DNA from 2 places in the Cellvibrio japonicus Ueda107 genome. Region 1 is predicted to be linked to the other one. Evidence: predicted binding sites of a transcription regulator. Region 1 holds the regulator's gene; the other holds the start of a gene.
What was found. Region 1 encodes sigma-54, which starts transcription at its own class of promoters, with help from an activator protein. Its sites were predicted from a motif close to TGGCACANNNNTTGCNNT; they were not measured.
Positions count from the first base shown of each region.

Region 1 (11,799 bases):
CTGCTTGTAATAAACATCATCGCTGGCTTTCTGTGCTTTTTGTGCACGAACATGAACAAATAACTCCTGAGTCACGTTTTCTACGACAACGCGCGGATCTGCTGCCTGCGCAGCATTGGACTCTGCCAGTACACTCCGGGCACCCAATGCCAGCAGCAAGCTCGCAACCAACACGACATAACGATTCACAACCATTGTCTTCATGCAAACACCTTCCGTTTACCAATAAACCTATACCTGGAGCTACCAATACGCTGCTATCCAGCGCCTGGACGAACCCGAGAAACTATTGAGTGCGCCTGTGTGACCATCAAATCACCCGATGGTGCCTCGACTTTTCAATTCTTGAGCCTTTGTGATACTCCACCACAGCAATTGGGGCGGCACTATAGCACCGTCGTACAGCCCCCATTAAGTGACGCTTGTAAAAATTGCACAATCTTCCATCCAGGCGGTTTTATCACTCACAACAGCCTCTATAATGCCCGCCTTGGCCGTTGTACAGGATACTTCCATGAACTCATTTGACTATGTCCAGTCCGCCCGCCGTACTATCCGCCTGGAAACAGAGGCTATTGCGGCCCTGGAGGAGCGCATAGGCGAGGATTTTCGCCGGGCCTGTGACCTGATCCTCGCAGGAAAAGGCCGGGTCATTGTGACCGGGATGGGGAAATCCGGGCATATCGGCAAAAAAATCGCGGCTACCCTGGCCAGCACAGGCACCCCCGCCTTTTTTGTTCACCCCGGCGAAGCCAGTCACGGTGACCTTGGTATGATCACCAAAGACGATATAGTCCTGGCAATCTCCTACTCCGGCACATCCAATGAGATTGTGACACTCCTGCCTTTACTTAAAAGGACCGGAATCAACATCATCAGCATGACCGGCAATCCCCAATCGATTCTGGCGGAAGTGGCTGAAGTTCACCTGAATATCTATGTTGCTACCGAAGCTTGTCCACTGGATCTGGCCCCCACCTCCAGTACCAGTGCAACCCTGGTTTTGGGTGATGCTCTTGCTATCGCCCTGTTAGAAGCACGGGGTTTTACTGCCGAAGATTTCGCCTTTTCACATCCCGGCGGAGCCCTGGGGCGCAAGCTCCTGCTACGTTTATCCGATATCATGCACACAGGTGATGAAATTCCTCGGGTCTCTTCTGACACACCATTACTCGAAGCCTTGATGGTTATATCAGCCAAAGGTTTTGGTATGACTACAGTGACAGATGCAACCGGGCAGTTCCTGGGCATCTATACCGATGGCGATTTGCGCCGCAGTATTGATCGCGGCGTGGACATCCACAGCGCTAAAGTGGGTGACTTAATGAATCCCAATCCCAAAATACTGCGCGACAGCACCCTGGCAGCAGAAGCATTAAAGTTGATGGAAGAATCAAAAATTAACGTATTGCTGGTCAGCAATGCAGAAAATCACCTGATTGGCATCGTAAAAATTAACGATATCCTGCGCGCAGGTATCATCTAGCCGGCAAATCGATTTGAGTAAACTATGAGCACCAATTTACACAACCGCCTGAGTGCTATACGCCTGCTGCTGCTCGATGTGGACGGGGTACTTACCGACGGTCGCCTCTACTTCAATAACCAGGGCGATGAATTCAAAAGTTTTAATACCCTTGATGGACAGGGGATCAAAGCCCTGCAACGCAGCGGTGTCAGGGTTGGCATTATCACCGGGCGTACCAGTGAACTGGTTGCACGCCGTGCGCGCGACCTTGGAATTGGTATTTTGGTCCAGGGACGGGAAGACAAATGGGATGCATTGCAAGAAATACTCCTTGAGCACCCTTACCCCCTGGAGCAGATAGCCTTTATGGGTGATGACTGGCCTGACCTGACGGTAATGACGCGTGTCGGCCTCGCGCTGTGCGTTGCCAATGCCCATGCTGCCGTCGCCGAACGCGCCCATTGGCAAAGTGAAGAGCGGGGCGGTGAAGGGGCTGTGCGCGCTGCATGCGATCTGCTAATGCAAGCGCAGGGCAGCTACCAGGCCGCACTCGCCCAATACCTGCCAACACCCGGAGCGCAGTAATCGTGAAGCCTGCCGAACAACGCTTGCGCGAGTTACTGACCACGCCCTGGACACTGGTCATTGCCCTGGTTGTCAGTTTCAGTATTGTCAGCCTGTTTCACGGTAGCGGTAAAAAAACAGGGCTAGCAGATACGGAAAAAACCTTTCCCTACACCTTTATTACCAGCGTTGAAACACGCGAATACAACGCCCAGGGCTTGTTGCAATATCAATTGAACACGCCCCTGGTTACCCATTTCCAGGTCAATCCGGATGCGCCGGGCGAACAGGATTACACCCTGTTTGATACCCCCAGATTACGCTTCCAGGATAACCCTGATGAAGCGCCCTGGCACTTATCTGCCCATCTGGGACGCAGCAGCCTGAATGGCAAATTGCTCTTCCTGAGCCAGGATGTATTGATCCAGCAGGAGACAGCCAGCCAGGGGTTAATCCAGATAGAAACCACTGAGCTGCTGGTAAAACCCGCAGAGCAATACGCCGAAACCGACAAAGCTGTTAAGATGCGCAGCGCCAAAGGCCAGGTGGACGCCGTGGGTATGACAGCGCTTATGCGCGACAGCCGCGTCCAATTGCAATCCGATGTCAGAGCCATTTATGAACCGCGTTAAACTCCCTTTCCTCGCATTTCTGGCCAGCAGCCTGTTACTCACCCTGGCAACCCCGGCATTGGCCTTACCGGAAGATCGCAACCAGGTGATCCGCGGCACAGCTGACACCCTGGTCGTTGATCAGAAAATCGGTGAGTCAACCTACAGCGGTTCAGTGCGCATCGAACAGGGCTCATTGGTAATTACGGCGGATATCATCAAGGTGCGCACCCGCCCCGACGGTTCGCCGGATAAGATCGTTGCCACTGGCTCTCCTGCGCGCTTCCAACAGCAACCCAGCCTGGACCAAAAGGTGATTGTTGCAACCGCTAAAAGCATCACCTATACCCCGGACAATGAGCATTTACTGCTGGTTGAGGAGGCCGCCATTGAGCAAGATGGCCAGGTCATGAAAGCGCCGCATATCAATTACGACCTCATCAATGAAGTCATGAAAGCCAAGCAAATTGATGGCGCTCGTGTCGATATCTATATTCCGCCCAAAACCGAAGCCAAGCACTGACCCCATGCCCAGATTGCACGCCCAGAACCTTGCCAAGAGCTATAAAAAACGCACTGTCGTTGTCGATGTGTCCATGACCGTCGATAGCGGTACCATTGTCGGTTTACTCGGCCCTAACGGTGCGGGTAAAACAACCTGTTTTTACATGATTGCGGGTCTGGTACCGGCAGATAAAGGACGCGTACTGATTGACGATCTGGATATCACTCCTTTGCCGATTCACGGGCGCGCACGTGCCGGCATTGGCTACCTGCCACAAGAGGCATCGATTTTTCGCAAGCTGTCTGTCGCCGATAACATCATGGCTATCCTTGAAACCCGCAAGGATCTCGACCGCAAGCAGCGTCTGGAAAAACTCGAATCCCTCTTGGGTGAATTCCATATCACCCACATTCGCAACAGCCTGGGTATGTCCCTATCCGGAGGCGAGCGTCGCCGCGTGGAAATCGCCCGCGCCCTGGCGACCGACCCACAATTCATCTTGCTGGATGAACCCTTTGCCGGTGTAGACCCGATCTCCGTAAGCGACATTAAGGAAATTGTTCGCCACCTCAAGGATCGCGGAATTGGCGTATTAATTACTGACCATAATGTGCGTGAAACCCTGGATATCTGTGAAACTGCTTATATCGTGAGTGAAGGTCACATTATTGCCTCCGGCCAGCCGGAGACAGTGCTTGCACACCCCAGGGTACGAGAGGTTTATCTGGGTGAGCATTTCCGTATCTAACCACCACCCAGGGTGCTACAACCGGAAACATAGCGATTTCTGCGACCGCAACAACTTGACAATTCTTAATTTTTAATCATTAGGCACAAAGATTGCTAAGGCTTATTGATTGGGAATCAAAGCCTGTCTAAACTCCACTAAAAGAAGGTTGGCGTTTTATCTATCCATACCTGCGTACATCCGGTGTCTACCCAGGACACCACCCCGGTTTCACCCTGAACAGGTTTTGTTGCCCCCATAATGAAGCAATCACTCCAATTAAAGCTCGGTCAGCAACTCACCATGACCCCGCAGTTGCAACAGGCCATTCGCCTATTGCAGCTTTCCACGCTGGACTTGCAACAGGAAATCCAGGAAGCACTGGACTCCAACCCCATGCTGGAATTGGAGGAAAACTACGAGGGTGGCAATGAAACCAACTACGACACTGGCGAACCGGATACCAGTGATTACGAGCGAACCCTTGAGGTCGCCGCAGATCCAGCAGCAAACACCACAGACCAGCTGAGCGACAATTACACTTCCAGTACCAGCACTGACAGTTATTCCAGCAGCGAATCAAATGATTACGCCAGTAGCAATGGAGAAGGCTTTGAAGCCGCGGCAGAATCGGACTTTGACGCCGACAGTTTTGGCGATAGCGCCGGGGACTGGTCAGACTCCATCCCTGCTGATTTACCGGTAGATACCAGTTGGGACGATGTTTACCAGGCCTCCTCCAGCAGCAGCTCCAGTAACTACGATAACGAAGACAACGATTTTGAGAGCCGTCGCGCCACAACCGATTCGATTTATGACCACCTCACCTGGCAACTGAACCTGACCCCCATGTCTGACCGCGATCGCCTGGTTGCCATGGCAATTATCGACGCAGTAGAGCCCAGTGGTATGCTCTCTATCAGCATCCACGAGATCTATGATGGACTGGCAGCAGAGCTTGAAGAGCTTGAAGAAGATGAAGTGGTCGCCGTACAACACCGTCTGCAGCAATTTGATCCCTGCGGTGTATGCAGCCAAAACCTGTCCGAATGCCTGTTGGTACAACTCCAGCAATTTGATCCACAAACCCCTTTTCTGGAGCCCGCCAAACTGATTGTTAAGCAATACCTGCCACTCCTGGGTAGCCGCGATTATCGCCAATTGATGCGTCGCACCAAGCTCAAGGAGGCAGAACTCAGCCAGGCGGTAACACTTATCCAGGGGCTCAACCCGCGTCCGGGTGACATTATTGCCAGCGGCGATACTGAATATGTAGTGCCTGATGTCTTTGTGGAAAAACGTGACAGTCGCTGGATTGTGGAGCTCAATCCCGACATAGCGCCACGTTTGCGCATCAATTCAGACTACGCCTCTATGGTGCGTCGCGCTGACTCCAGCAGCGACAACACCTTCCTCAAGGATAATTTGCAGGAAGCCCGCTGGTTTCTCAAAAGCTTACAGAGCCGCAACGAAACCCTGCTCAAGGTAGCCAGCTGTATTGTGGAAAAACAGCGCGGCTTTCTCGAGTATGGCCCCGAAGCCATGAAACCCCTGGTATTGCACGATATTGCAGAAATTGTCGGCATGCACGAATCGACTATTTCACGGGTAACTACGCAAAAATACATGCATACCCCCCAGGGGATTTTTGAACTCAAGTACTTTTTTTCGAGTCATGTCAGTACAGACAGTGGCGGCGAGTGTTCATCGACAGCCATACGCGCCATCATCAAAAAGCTGGTGAGCGCAGAGAATCCGAAAAAACCCCTGAGCGACAGCAAGATTACCGAATTGCTGGCAGAACAGGGTATCCAGGTTGCCAGGCGCACTATCGCCAAGTACCGTGAATCGCTCAATATTCCGCCATCCAATGAACGCAAAAGCCTGTAAATCCAGGCCCAATACCCAGGACAGATGGCGAACGCCGGGACGCACCAACAGGTTGTTATCAGTTGCAACTGCTGAATCAACTGTCATTTTTTACCAGTCCGCGTGAAACGAGAGGATGTACTTATGCAAATAACTATCAGTGGCCACCATCTGGAAGTTACTGAATCGCTCAGGGATTACGTCAATAACAAATTGGAAAGACTCAGTCATCACCATGATCGTATAACCAATACCCATGTCATCCTCTCGGTGGATAAACTGATTCAAAAGGCAGAAGCCACAGTTCATGTCAGCGGCAAAGACTTGTTTGCTGATGCGACCCATGAAGACTTATACGCAGCTATTGATGCACTGGCTGACAAACTGGATCGGCAGTTGATCAAGCATAAAGAAAAGTTGCGCAGCCACCGTTAAGCCACACCAACCCAATCAGCCTCGGAGCACCTGAGCCGGGGCTTAACGACAAGAGAAGATACGACGACAGTAACCCTATGGAAATTCAAGCGTTAATCAGCCCCAAACGCACGCTTTGCCGCGTTGAGGGGGGCAGCAAGAAACGAGCCCTGGAACTGTTGGCCAACACCATCGCCCAGGATGTCACCCATATTGATGCGGAAGACTTATTTCGCCGCCTTATCGCACGTGAGCGCCTGGGCTCAACCGGCATAGGTTATGGCATTGCCATTCCCCACTGCCGGGTGGAAAACTGTCAGGGAACCGTTGGTGCCCTGATCACGTTGACCGAGCCAGTCGACTTTGACGCAATAGATTCACAGCCCGTCGATATCCTGTTTGCCATGCTGGTGCCCGAAGAGGCCCATGACGAACATTTGCAGACCCTGTCATCCCTGGTTAATGCGCTCAACAAAGCGGAATACCGCGATAAATTGCGCGCAGCCGCCAGCGACCAGGATCTGTATGAAGCCGCAATCAGCTAAGCGAGTCCAACATGCACCTAGTGATTGTCAGCGGTCTATCCGGATCGGGAAAAACGACAGCGCTCCATGTCCTTGAGGATGTGGGGTTCAACTGCATCGATAACCTGCCTGTTAGCCTGCTACCCGCACTGGTTGCACAGATTGAAATCCACAAGGATCAGGCGCAAAAGTTTGCCATAGGCATTGATGTGCGTAATGCCTGGCAGGATTTGAGTCTCTTTCCCAAGATGGTATCCACCTTGAAAGAGGCCCATCTGCCCTTTCACACAATCTACCTGGACTCCCATCCTTCCGTTCTCATCCAGCGCTTTAGTGAAACCCGTCGTAAACACCCGTTAAGCGACAAGAGCACCAGCCTTGAAGAAGCTATAGCGCTGGAGCAAAACCTGCTCGAACCCATCCGCGATGCGGCCGACCAAACAATTGATACCAGCCACCTCAACCTGCATGAATTGCGCGATCTGGTTAAGGATCGGGTGGTGGGGCGAACCGAAGCCACCATGGCAATCCTGTTTGAATCCTTTGGGTTTAAACACGGCACCCCGGTTAATGCCGACCTGGTCTTCGATGCCCGCTGCCTGCCCAATCCCCATTGGAAGCCACACCTCCGCCCCCAGACCGGGTTGGATGCTGACGTTGTTGAGTTTCTCGAAGAGCAGGTCACAGTCCAGGAGATGTATGCTGATATAGAGCACTATTTAACGCGCTGGCTACCCCGCTACCAGGCTAATAATCGCAGCTATATCACAATTGCCATCGGCTGCACCGGAGGCCAACATCGCTCCGTATACTTGAGTGAACGTTTAAAAAAACACTTTGACCAGTACTACCAGGATGTCCAGGTGCGCCACCGCGATATTCATAAACACCAGAAGCACCATAACCATGCTCCAGCAAACTCTTGAGATCATTAACAAACGCGGCCTCCACGCCCGTGCCGCCGCCAAACTTGCCAGCCTCGCCAGCAAGTTCAAGGCACAGGTGCAGGTACGTGTTGGTGAAGGCAATTGGGTCGATGCTAAAAGCGTTATGTCTCTGATGCTGCTTGCAGCCGGTCAGGGCACACAGCTGCAAGTCAGTGCCGATGGCGCTGATGCACAACACGCGCTCGATGAAATCAGTACGCTTGTGACCGACTATTTTGGCGAAGGGGAATAACACGGGTTGTTATTAACGGCGCTTTTGCCTACTCTGTGCGCCCACTTTTTCACAGCCAGCACTGCTATGGTTTACGACTACGACGACGTCAATCCCGATGATTACATCCGCAGCAAATCGCAGGTCAAGCGCGATATGCATGCATTGCAAGCCCTGGGCGAAAGCCTGATCCATATGAATGAAAAGCAACTGGCGCAGATTCCCCTCAGTGAACAAATGCTGGATGCCATCTACATTGCGCGCAAAATGCCCCCTAAAGAGGCCCGCCGCCGTCAAATCCAGTACATAGGCAGATTGATGCGCGAAGGTAATCACGAAGAAATCCAGGCAGCGGTTGAAAAAATCCAGAACCGCAATGACCAGTACATCCACCGCCAACATCAAATAGAGCGCTACCGCGACCTGTTGATTGAAGGCGACAAACAGGTCTTCCAGACCCTGGTAACCTCCTGCCCCGGTATTGATGTGCAGCACCTGCGCCAATTAATTCGCGCCGCCCAGAAAGAGCGCGAGGAAAACAAACCGGCAGCCAGCGCACGCAAGTTATTTGGGTTTATCCGCGAGCAATTGGAAGCCCAGGACTAGGTGCCTGGCCTTCCCCGCTATCGCGCAATAAATCGGCGCCTCCCCCTGCTGTCGCTCCAGGCGCTATATCTTCCGGCCTCATCAGCAAGCTATTGGGCGCTTTCTTTTTCACGCTGTCACGCAAACTCTCTTCACTCTCAAACAGGCGATCAAAGCGCATTTTGGGATTATCCCAACTGCCTCGGATGCTGTAGCTGATGCTGGTGACCTGATCAACCTGCCGCTTAAATAATTTGCTCACCACATAGATGCCCGCGGCAGCGGGCAGCCCTGTTACCAGTGCGGTAAAGAATGTCAGGTTGCCTGCCACAGGCAAGGTGGCGACCAAACGGGTGCGGATACGCTCGCGCTTGAGGTCGATAGTCCCCGCCATTTGCAGGCGGCTTGATGGTCCACGCACCTCTAATGGATCAACAAAAGTCAGGGTACCCCGGCTAAAACTGACCTTGCCATTGATTTCATCGTACGCCAGGCCACTTTGGTAGAGATCGGAAAAGTCCATGCGCATACGCCGCGCCAGGGAGTCGAAATTCAATACCGACAGTAACCGCAAAATACCATCGCCACCCGCCGACACATTGCGCTTGAAGCGCCCCTTCTCCATACGCAGGCTCATATCACCCTGGATATCCACCAATTTGAAATCCTGGGGGGAGCCCGGCCAATAGATATCCAGGTTGAAATAGGCTGATTGGCTTTCCAGCGGGTCGGGTTTGGACCAGTGGCGCATCACCTGGGCAATATCTCCAGCGCGCAAGGCACCGATAAATCGGGTCTGGGGACCTTGATCACCAATGACCCACAGCATCCTGGCGCCCTCAGCAGGCTCTTTAGCACCTTCGATACTCAAGCCACGAATACTGCCCCGGATTTTGTCAATCACGACGCCCCGGCTGTTGGGGCGCAGTTCGAGCGACCAACTGCCGTAGTCATCCCCGGCTACCGCTAATTGCTTAACCTCAATATTCGCCAGTGGTAAATCGCGCGGGTCCAGCAATTTGCGCTCAGGCAGTTCGGCAGCTGCCACGCTATTACCGCTCTCCGCTGCAGGTTCTGCAGGCAACCCCAGATCCTCCCGGGTAAAACGCAAATAATCCAGCTTGATGTCCAGTGGGCGGTGCGCATCCTGGGGAACCTGGATAGCACCGGCGACCACCGGGTTTTCTACCTGTAACTGCCAACCGCGCCAATCGCGGCGGGCTTCAACCTGCAGATCACGCAAATTGAGGCTGCCCACCTGATAGTTGCCCAGTGTTAATTGCGCGCGAAATGGCAAGCCGGCAATACGGCTTTCATCAACCGGGACAACCACCGCAGGTGCAGGACTACTGGAGAGCGGTGTAATGCGCGTTTGATAATCCTGGTAGCGCACCAGCAATTGTTGCCATACATCCAGCTGGAATTCCGCTAAATACCCCTTTACCAGAAATGCCGGGGAATCATCCAATTCGGCAATTTCAGCCAGCGCAATGCCTGCGTTCAGTAACTGGTTAGCCGCACCCCGCTCCAGCAAAAATAAAGCATCCACCCAAGCGCGCTCACCCACCGCCAGGGACTTTTCCAGGTTGGCGGGTTTGTGATAGGAAACATCTACCAGGGTTTCCTGCTCATCCAGCCAAAGTTCCACACTCAGGTTGCGCTTTCCCTTGGCAGGCTTGCCCAGCTTGCCCGGCAGGCTCACGGCAACATCCTGCAGATCACTTTTCACCTGCACCCGCGCAAAGGCAGTGGAAGCAAATCGGGTACGGGCATCAGCTTCGGCAGGTAATTGCGCACTCATCTGATCCATGAGGTCACGCGGGCGATGGTTCAGCTCTACCCGCGTCTGGTAGGGGATTAATCCCTGTAAAAATAACAGTTCCGGACGCTTGCTCCAGGCGGCCAGGGTACGCGCCTCAACCTTGCCTTGCAGGTCGATCTGTGTCTGGTTGTAGCCCTTGAGCACACGGGTATTGAGTTTGGCTTCAACAGGCTCTCCGAACAGGCTGGCAACCAGCCCCTCACTGGAAAGCCCTGTGCGGCTATCGTAGCCAATGCGTCCCTCCAGGTTTCGCAGCGTCAATTGCAAATTCTGCAACTCAAATGCCGGCGCCCTGAGTTGCACATTCACTTGCTGGTGGGCATCAGGCGGGTTAGCCACACCAGTGCCCAAGGGGATAGCAAGGTCGAGATCCGCCTGCATATCACCCGTCAGGAACCAGGTATCCATAGTGCCGCCGATATAGCGACGCAGTATGCCTTCGCGCAATATGCGCAGGCCGTCGGTTGCAGGCCCCGCCAGGGAGCCTTTGACTTGCAGCAATGAGCCATTACCGCGAGAGCGCGGCTCCATGCGCACCTCTGCAGCCTGGATGCGGCTGTCGTAAGCCTCCGCGTTCTGGATACTGGCAGCAACCCGGCCGTTGCTAACCAACAGGCGTCCACGCAATTGCTCCAGGGCAGGCCACCCCGGACTGTAATCCAAACGGCTTTCGGCCAGATCCAGGTAAAGGTCAAAACTGCGCGCCATGGGATTCTTATTGTTAAGGGTGGCGCGGTAAACAAAACCGGCGGTGCGTGCAATACCGGGGTTATCCTGCCCTACACTCTGGGCTAACCAGCTCTGTATCGACTCGGGGGCCAGGGCAGGCAAGTATTTCTGGTACAGGCCGGCACTGAGGTTACGTCCCCCGACCTGCAAGTACAGATCTATATCGCCAGTATTGCGCTGCCAGGGCATAAACAACCAAAAATACCCTGTCAAATCCTCACTGCCCTGGCGAAAACGCAGGGCGCCGCTATTCACATGGATTTTGTTGTTGGCTGGATCCAGGCGCCAGGCCACTTGCCCTTGCGCCTGCTCATAGGCCATAGGCTCGGCATAGCTGGGAATATAATGCATGCTAAAGCCTTGTTGGCTGTCGATATTGACAAAGCCACCGCGCTGACCCACCTGTACATAACCATCCACACCGGTCAATGCCGGTGCCCCACGCCAGGCGTTTACGGCCACCTGCGCCAGGTTCGCACGCAATTGCCAATCCGGTGTTGCGCGCAGGGGCAAGTTCAATTCCACATTGTGCAATTGTCCGCGCGGAGCCAGGGTTACCAGTACATCCTGGGCAATGCCCTGCCCCAGGGCGCCTGATTCATTCAATAAAATCGCCAAAGGCTCAAGGTCCAGGCGATCCAGGTTAACGGCGAGCTGTTGTTCAGCCAGGGTATAGCGCAAGCCGAGGTTAATTGGTGCCAGTTCACGCGCCTTCAATTGTGCTTGCAGATCGCGTAACTGTATTTGCCAATCGCCACCATAGCGCCAATCGCCGACCAGGGCTGTGTTGACATCATCCAATTGCAGCTGGCGCCCCGCTACG
Region 1 is NC_010995.1:3,286,820-3,298,618, forward strand. It holds gene CJA_RS13515 (MlaC/ttg2D family ABC transporter substrate-binding protein) at 1-204, opposite strand, end outside; gene CJA_RS13520 (KpsF/GutQ family sugar-phosphate isomerase) at 515-1,486, shown strand; gene CJA_RS13525 (KdsC family phosphatase) at 1,511-2,053, shown strand; gene lptC (LPS export ABC transporter periplasmic protein LptC) at 2,056-2,664, shown strand; gene lptA (lipopolysaccharide transport periplasmic protein LptA) at 2,651-3,166, shown strand; gene lptB (LPS export ABC transporter ATP-binding protein) at 3,171-3,896, shown strand; gene CJA_RS13545 (RNA polymerase factor sigma-54) at 4,137-5,765, shown strand; gene hpf (ribosome hibernation-promoting factor, HPF/YfiA family) at 5,889-6,179, shown strand; gene ptsN (PTS IIA-like nitrogen regulatory protein PtsN) at 6,257-6,703, shown strand; gene rapZ (RNase adapter RapZ) at 6,715-7,608, shown strand; gene CJA_RS13565 (HPr family phosphocarrier protein) at 7,589-7,861, shown strand; gene yjgA (ribosome biogenesis factor YjgA) at 7,928-8,446, shown strand; gene CJA_RS13575 (YhdP family phospholipid transporter) at 8,415-11,799, opposite strand, start outside.

Region 2 (6,664 bases), 930 kb from region 1:
TTTGCTCACCTCGTTGGCCACGGAACTCTGCTGGTGTGAGGCGGTGGCAATCTGGTGGTTCATATCGTTGATGGTGCCGATATTGTTGCGAATCTTATCCAGTGCCTGACCCACTTTAGAGGCGATATCGATGGTTTCACGGGCAGAGGCCGTGCTGGTGCTCATGGCTTGGTGGGCTTCGTCCGCCGCGCGCTGCAACTGCACAATAATCGATTCGATTTCCTCGGTAGACGAGCGGGTCTTCTGGGCCAGTGAGCGCACTTCGTCCGCCACTACCGCGAAACCGCGGCCCTGTTCACCCGCGCGGGCTGCCTCAATCGCCGCGTTAAGGGCGAGCAGGTTGGTTTGTTCGGCGATAGTCCGAATCACCTCCATCACTGAGCCGATGTTGACGGAGTTGTTTTTCAGCACCTGGATTTTTTGTGCGGTGGATTCAATCTGGCCGGTCAGGCGATTCACGTTATCCAGGGATTGGCTGACGATGGTGTTGCCCTCTTCTGCCAGGATACTGGTGGCATTGGTGCGCTCGGCGGTTTCCCCGGCATGGCGGGCAATTTCAGTGGCAGAGGCAGACAGCTCTTCCACGGCAGTGGCAACCAATTCAATTTCACGCAATTGTTGGGAGGTGGAGCTGACGGTGCTTTCGGTGGCTCGACCCATGGTATTGACGTTACTGCGCACCTTCTCGTTCACCTGGATCACATTGCGAATAATGTCGGCGATATGTTCCATCACGCGGTTGAAGTTATGGGCCAGCTCGGCAATTTCGTTTTTACTGTCGGTGGGCAGGCGGCGGGTCAGGTCGCCACCACCGTCCGCAATGGCAGACAGAGAGCGGGTCACTTCGGCGACTGGTGCCAGTACAAGGCTGCGCATCAACACATAAACAGTAATCAGGCTGGCGGCGAGCAGGGCGATAACGGTGAGGATAGTGGCCTCTACCTGGTCAGCCAGGGTTTGGCGCATTTCATCGGTGGAGAAGCTGATGTCGTAACTGCCTATTGTGCTGCCGTTGTACACGATAGGGATGGCTTTGCGTTCTATTTGGCCGTTGCTGCGGTCATCGTCGCTGGCCTTGGCCAGGGATTGGCCGCGGTGGTCGGACACACTGACCGAGGTCACCAGCGCCGTATTGACGAGGGACTTGGCGATAGCCTCAATTTGCTGGAAATCGTAGGCAAATACGGCCTCCAGCAGTGAGCTGTTGGTCAGCTCCACCATGGCGTTGGTTTCGGTCTCAAGCGCCTTTTCCAGACCGCTCTCAGCGACGCGGTAGTTGATGAAAGAGACAATCAGGGCGATTGCGACCATGGTGGTGGTAAGCACGACCATTAACTTGGTTAAAAGAGATTTTTGTACCATTGTTTCCCCCGAGCTTGCGGTAGAACTGTTATGTTTTGGCTTGTCGTTATCTATCGGCATTCTTTGCAACGTCTTGAGGCCTGGCGTACTTGTGTCCCATTGTATCGCTCGCATTCATGCCAATCTGTGCGCAAGATTGGTATGCCCACCGTGATTTGCTCACAGCGTAAGTCCGATCAGGGTGCGATTAGGTCTGTTGGTGGGCTCAAGAGTGACGCCTTGGCCTGAGTATAGTCACAGGTTCCCAAACTTGCTGTTGTCGCTACAAACAACATGCAAAAAAATACCCTGGCCCGTTTGTCGCGTTCCAGGGGGTTGAGGTGGGGTAAAGCAGTGTAGGCTGCGCTATCAGTTGTCGTCGTCGCCCTCGATATCCTGGCCTCCCGCCATGCCCAAATCCTTGAGTTTCCGGGTCAGGGTGTTGCGGCCCCAGCCGAGCAGGTTGGCGGCGTCGCGCTTGCGGCCTGCGGTGTATTTGAGCGCAGTTTCGATCAGGGCGCGCTCAAAGGTGGGTACCGCTTCGCTGAGCAATTGGTGCTGGCCGCGTGCCAGGGCCTGGTCGGCCCAGTGGCGCAGGGCCTTTTCCCAGTCGTCTGCCGGTGTGCTGGTTTCCTTGTGATCGAGTAATTCCGGCGGCAAATCCTCGATATGTACCTCGCGGCCGGATGCCATGACGGTAATCCAGCGGCAGGTGTTCTCCAGCTGACGCACATTACCAGGCCATTGCAGGGAGCAGAAAAACTCCTCGGTTTCCGGCAGCAGTACCTTGGTGTCCACATTCAACTCCGTTGCAGCCTTGTGCAGGAAGAAGCGCGCCAGTTTGGGGATATCCTCGCGGCGGTTGGCCAGTTTGGGAATGTGGATACGAATCACGTTCAGGCGGTGGAACAGGTCTTCGCGGAAACGATTTTCCGCTACCAGGTGTTCCAGGTTCTGGTGGGTGGCGGCGATGATACGCACATCCACTTTCACCGGGGTATGGCCACCGACGCGGTAAAACTCGCCATCGGCCAGGACGCGCAGCAAGCGGGTTTGGGTTTCCGCGGGCATATCGCCGATTTCGTCGAGGAACAAGGAGCCACCATTGGCCTGCTCAAAGCGCCCCTGGCGTTGCGCCGCCGCCCCGGTGAAGGCGCCCTTCTCATGGCCAAACAACTCTGACTCCATCAGGTCTTTGGGGATGGCCGCCATATTCAGGGCGATAAAGGGACCATTGCGGCGCGGGCTGTGGCGGTGCAGAGCACGTGCCACCAGCTCCTTTCCCGTACCTGATTGGCCGTTGATCAGTACCGTGATGTTGGATTGCGACAGGCGCCCGATAGCGCGAAAGACTTCCTGCATGGCCGGTGCTTCACCGATGATTTCGGTATTGGTTTCCGGGGTACTCTCCGGCGCTTGCTCCGACTTTTGCTCCTGGGCATGGGCCAGGGCGCGCTGGGTAACGGCTACCGCATCATCCACATCAAAGGGTTTGGGCAAATACTCGAAGGCGCCCCCCTGATAAGCGGCTACCGCACTGTCCAGGTCGGAGTGGGCCGTCATGATGATGATGGGAATATGGGGGTGGGTATTGTGAAGGTTACTGAGCAGGGTAAGGCCATCGGTACCTGGCATGCGGATATCACTGATGATGGCATCGGGTATGTCGCGGTTGAGCTGGCTCAGTGCGCTGTCACCCGAATCAAAGACCCGTGTTTCGATATTTGCACCCTGCAGGGCTTTTTCCAGTACCCAGCGGATGGACCGGTCATCGTCGATTATCCAGACTTTATTGGACTTCTGCATGGTGATTTTCCATTGGTAGATAAAGCGAGAAGCGGGTGTTGCCCGGCTCACTATGGCACTCAATCAGGCCGTGATGTTGGTGGATGAGGTGTTGCGAAATGGTGAGCCCCAGGCCAGTACCTTCGGCGCGGCCGGTGATCATGGGGTAGAAAATATTTTCGATGATATCGGTGGGGATACCCGGTCCGTTGTCGATGACATCGATGCGGCACACCAGTGAATGGTGGCGGCGACCAATGGTGTATTGGCGCTGGATACGGCTGCGCAGCTGGATAACCCCGTTTTTGACATTGGCTTCCAACAGGGCCTGCATAGCGTTGCGGACAATATTGAGCAATGCCTGGATAAGCATCTCCTTATCGCCCAGCAGGTTGGGAATACTGGGATCGTAGTCGCGCACGATTTTGATCGCGTCGCTACTTTCGGCCTTAATGATATTGGCGACCCGCTCGATGGCCTCGTGCACATTGAGTGACTGCCATTGGGGAACCTGGTTGGGGCCGAGCATCCGGTCAACCAGGTTACGCAGGCGATCGGCTTCGTCGATGATGATGCTGGTGTATTCGGTCAGATTGGAATGGGGTAATTCCCGGGCCAGCAGTTGGGCGGCACCGCGGATTCCCCCCAGGGGATTCTTGATTTCGTGGGCCATGCCGCGGATCAGGTTGCGCGTTGTTTCGTGGGAGCTGGTGAGCATTTCCTCGCGGCTGATGCGCAGCAGGCGATCGATGGGTTGGATTTCCACAATCAATCCTTCGTGATCGCCATAGGGGGTGACGGTATAGTCTACGGTGATAGTGCCACCGCTTAACAGGCGCCATTCGGCATGGCGTTTGGTGTAATGGTTGGCCTGGGCGGCCGCCAGCTTCAACTGGCGATCCGTTTCATCGGATTCGTAAAAGAAGTAGGTAATGGGCTCGCCGGTATTGCTCTCGCAGCTCATGGCCAGCAAGGCCTCGGCAGCCGGGTTCATATGGCACAGCAAAAGGTCCCTGTCCACCAGGATAATGGCGGTACTCAGGCTATCGAGAATGGGCTTGTAAATATCCGGCGGGCTCAACGACTTTTGCTCTCCACAACGCCTCGACAATGGGCAATGGAGTTAATGCAAAAAGCAAACCAACTGAAAAACCAAAGAAAAAGGCCTGTTTTAGCGCAAAACCCCGTCCAAAATCTAGCACAGGGGTATCCGGTGTGCACTATTTTGGTGCTACTTGCTGGGCTTGGGCGTTGGTGATGCAGGTTTTTTAATAATTGGTCGAATTAGGTTCACGGTAACCGGCTCCGATGTGCCCAATGATTGACCATCTGCGTCTATGGCCTCCACGCTGATCACGTGGGTGCCGCGCATAACGTCCTTGATCAGGATGTTGGTCATACGGGTTTCTTCGATAAGCTCCCCATCCATGAAATACACCAGCAGGTGATCTGCCTGCAGCTCGCGGTTAAGGTTGATGGCAATGGCCAGGTCGCGTTGGCCGACGGGAATAGTAACTTCATGGCGAGGGCTGATGATATGTATCTCATAGCCTTCGTCTTCAACGACGGCGGGTGCCTGGTTTGTCTGGTATTGCGGAATGGCATCCGGACTGGGGACTGTGTTGAGTTCGCGCAGTTTGATGCGCTCGGCGTTGTCGGTTTTGGGGCTGTCGGAATAGATGACCCGGCCATCTTTATCGACGGTTTTATAAACCTCTGCCATGGTCCAGGGAGCCAGCAGGCAAGCCAGCAGCATTGAAAGCCAGAATGTGGATAGATGCGAGTTCATAGCCGATTCCTCCGGGGATTACACTGAGATTAATCGCTCTCGCCGCAAACAAAAAGCCCGCTCCCTGTCGGGGGCGGGCTTTTTGCCATCTTGCAGGGAGATTTTGCCAATTGCTCGGCAAAATCTGTGACCTTACACGCTGTAATAGAGTTCGAATTCTACCGGGTGAGGAGTCATGTTTACACGTTGGATGTCAGCTTTCTTCAGGTCGATGTACGCATCGATGAAGTCTTTGCTGAATACGCCGCCTTTCAGCAGGAACTCGTGGTCAGCTTCCAGGGCACTCAAAGCTTCTTCCAAAGAGGCACATACTTGTGGAATCTGGGCTTCTTCTTCCGGCTCCAGGTCGTACAGGTCTTTGGTCGCTGGCTCGCCCGGGTGGATCTTGTTCTGTACGCCGTCGATACCTGCCATCAACAGTGCAGCGAAGCACAGGTATGGGTTGGCAGTCGGGTCGGGGAAGCGGGTTTCAATACGCTTGGCTTTCTCGCCCACAGTGTAAGGAATACGGATAGACGCAGAGCGGTTACGGGCAGAGTAAGCCAGCATAACTGGCGCTTCGAAGCCTGGAACCAGACGCTTGTAAGAGTTGGTAGAAGCGTTACAGAAAGCGTTCAGTGCCTTGGCGTGCTTGATGATACCGCCAACGTAGTACAGGGCAGTTTCGCTCAGGCCGGCGTAAGCATCGCCTGCGAATTGGTTTTTGCCATTCTTGGAGAAAGACTGGTGAACGTGCATACCTGAACCGTTATCACCGATCAGTGGCTTCGGCATGAAAGTAGCGGTTTTGCCGTACTGGTGAGCTACGTTGTGCACGCAGTACTTGAGGATTTGTACTTCGTCCGCTTTCTTAACCAGGGTGTTGGCGCCTACACCGATTTCACACTGGCCGGCGTTAGCAACTTCGTGGTGGTGGATTTCGATGGTCAGGCCCATGGCTTCCATCGCGTTACACATAGCGCCACGGATGTCGTGCAGGGAATCGATAGGTGCAACGGGGAAGTAGCCGCCTTTTACGCGTGGCGCGTGGCCGTGCTTGCCTTCGCTGTCTTCGCCTGACTGCCAGGAAGCTTCTTCAGACTTGATTTTGTAGAAAGAGCCGCCCATGCCGGATGCATAGTGAACACTGTCGAAGATGAAGAATTCTGGCTCTGGACCGAACAGGGCAACGTCGCCCAGACCGGTAGACTTCAGGTATTCTTCAGCGCGCAGGCCGATAGAGCGCGGGTCGCGATCGTAGCCTTGCATGGTTGATGGCTCAACGATGTTACAGCGAATGATAATAGTGGGTTCGTCGTAGAAAGGATCCAGTACCGCGGTAGAGTCGTCCGGCATCAGGATCATGTCTGAGTCGTTAATGCCTTTCCAGCCAGCGATAGAAGAGCCGTCGAACATCTTGCCTTCGGTGAAGAACTTGTCATCCACTACGTGAGATGGGAAGGTTACGTGTTGCTCTTTACCTTTGGTGTCAGTGAAACGCAGGTCGATCCAGCGAGCTTCGTGTTGCTTGATCAGGTCTAAAGTCTTAGACATTGAATGCCTCCAAGTTGTTATAGCCCGAAGGCTATAGATTGAGAAAGTTGTTATTGCGGGTAAGTAGACAGCCCGGAGGATCGCCTACCTGGAATTGTTGCCCACGTTCATCCAGACACGTTGCTCATTTCACGGAACGACTCATTTCGGTGAGCGACACGGGACTAGGGTGTCAGAAACGGGGCAAAATATATGCCATTTAAAGAAAATAGCAAC
Region 2 is NC_010995.1:4,223,095-4,229,758, reverse strand. It holds gene CJA_RS17055 (methyl-accepting chemotaxis protein) at 1-1,362, opposite strand, end outside; gene glnG (nitrogen regulation protein NR(I)) at 1,711-3,147, opposite strand; gene glnL (nitrogen regulation protein NR(II)) at 3,131-4,207, opposite strand; gene CJA_RS17040 (DUF4124 domain-containing protein) at 4,358-4,915, opposite strand; gene glnA (type I glutamate--ammonia ligase) at 5,048-6,448, opposite strand; gene CJA_RS17030 (hypothetical protein) at 6,648-6,664, opposite strand, start outside.
Region 2: the regulator sigma-54 is predicted to act here: its motif matches at 4,252-4,269, upstream of glnL (nitrogen regulation protein NR(II)).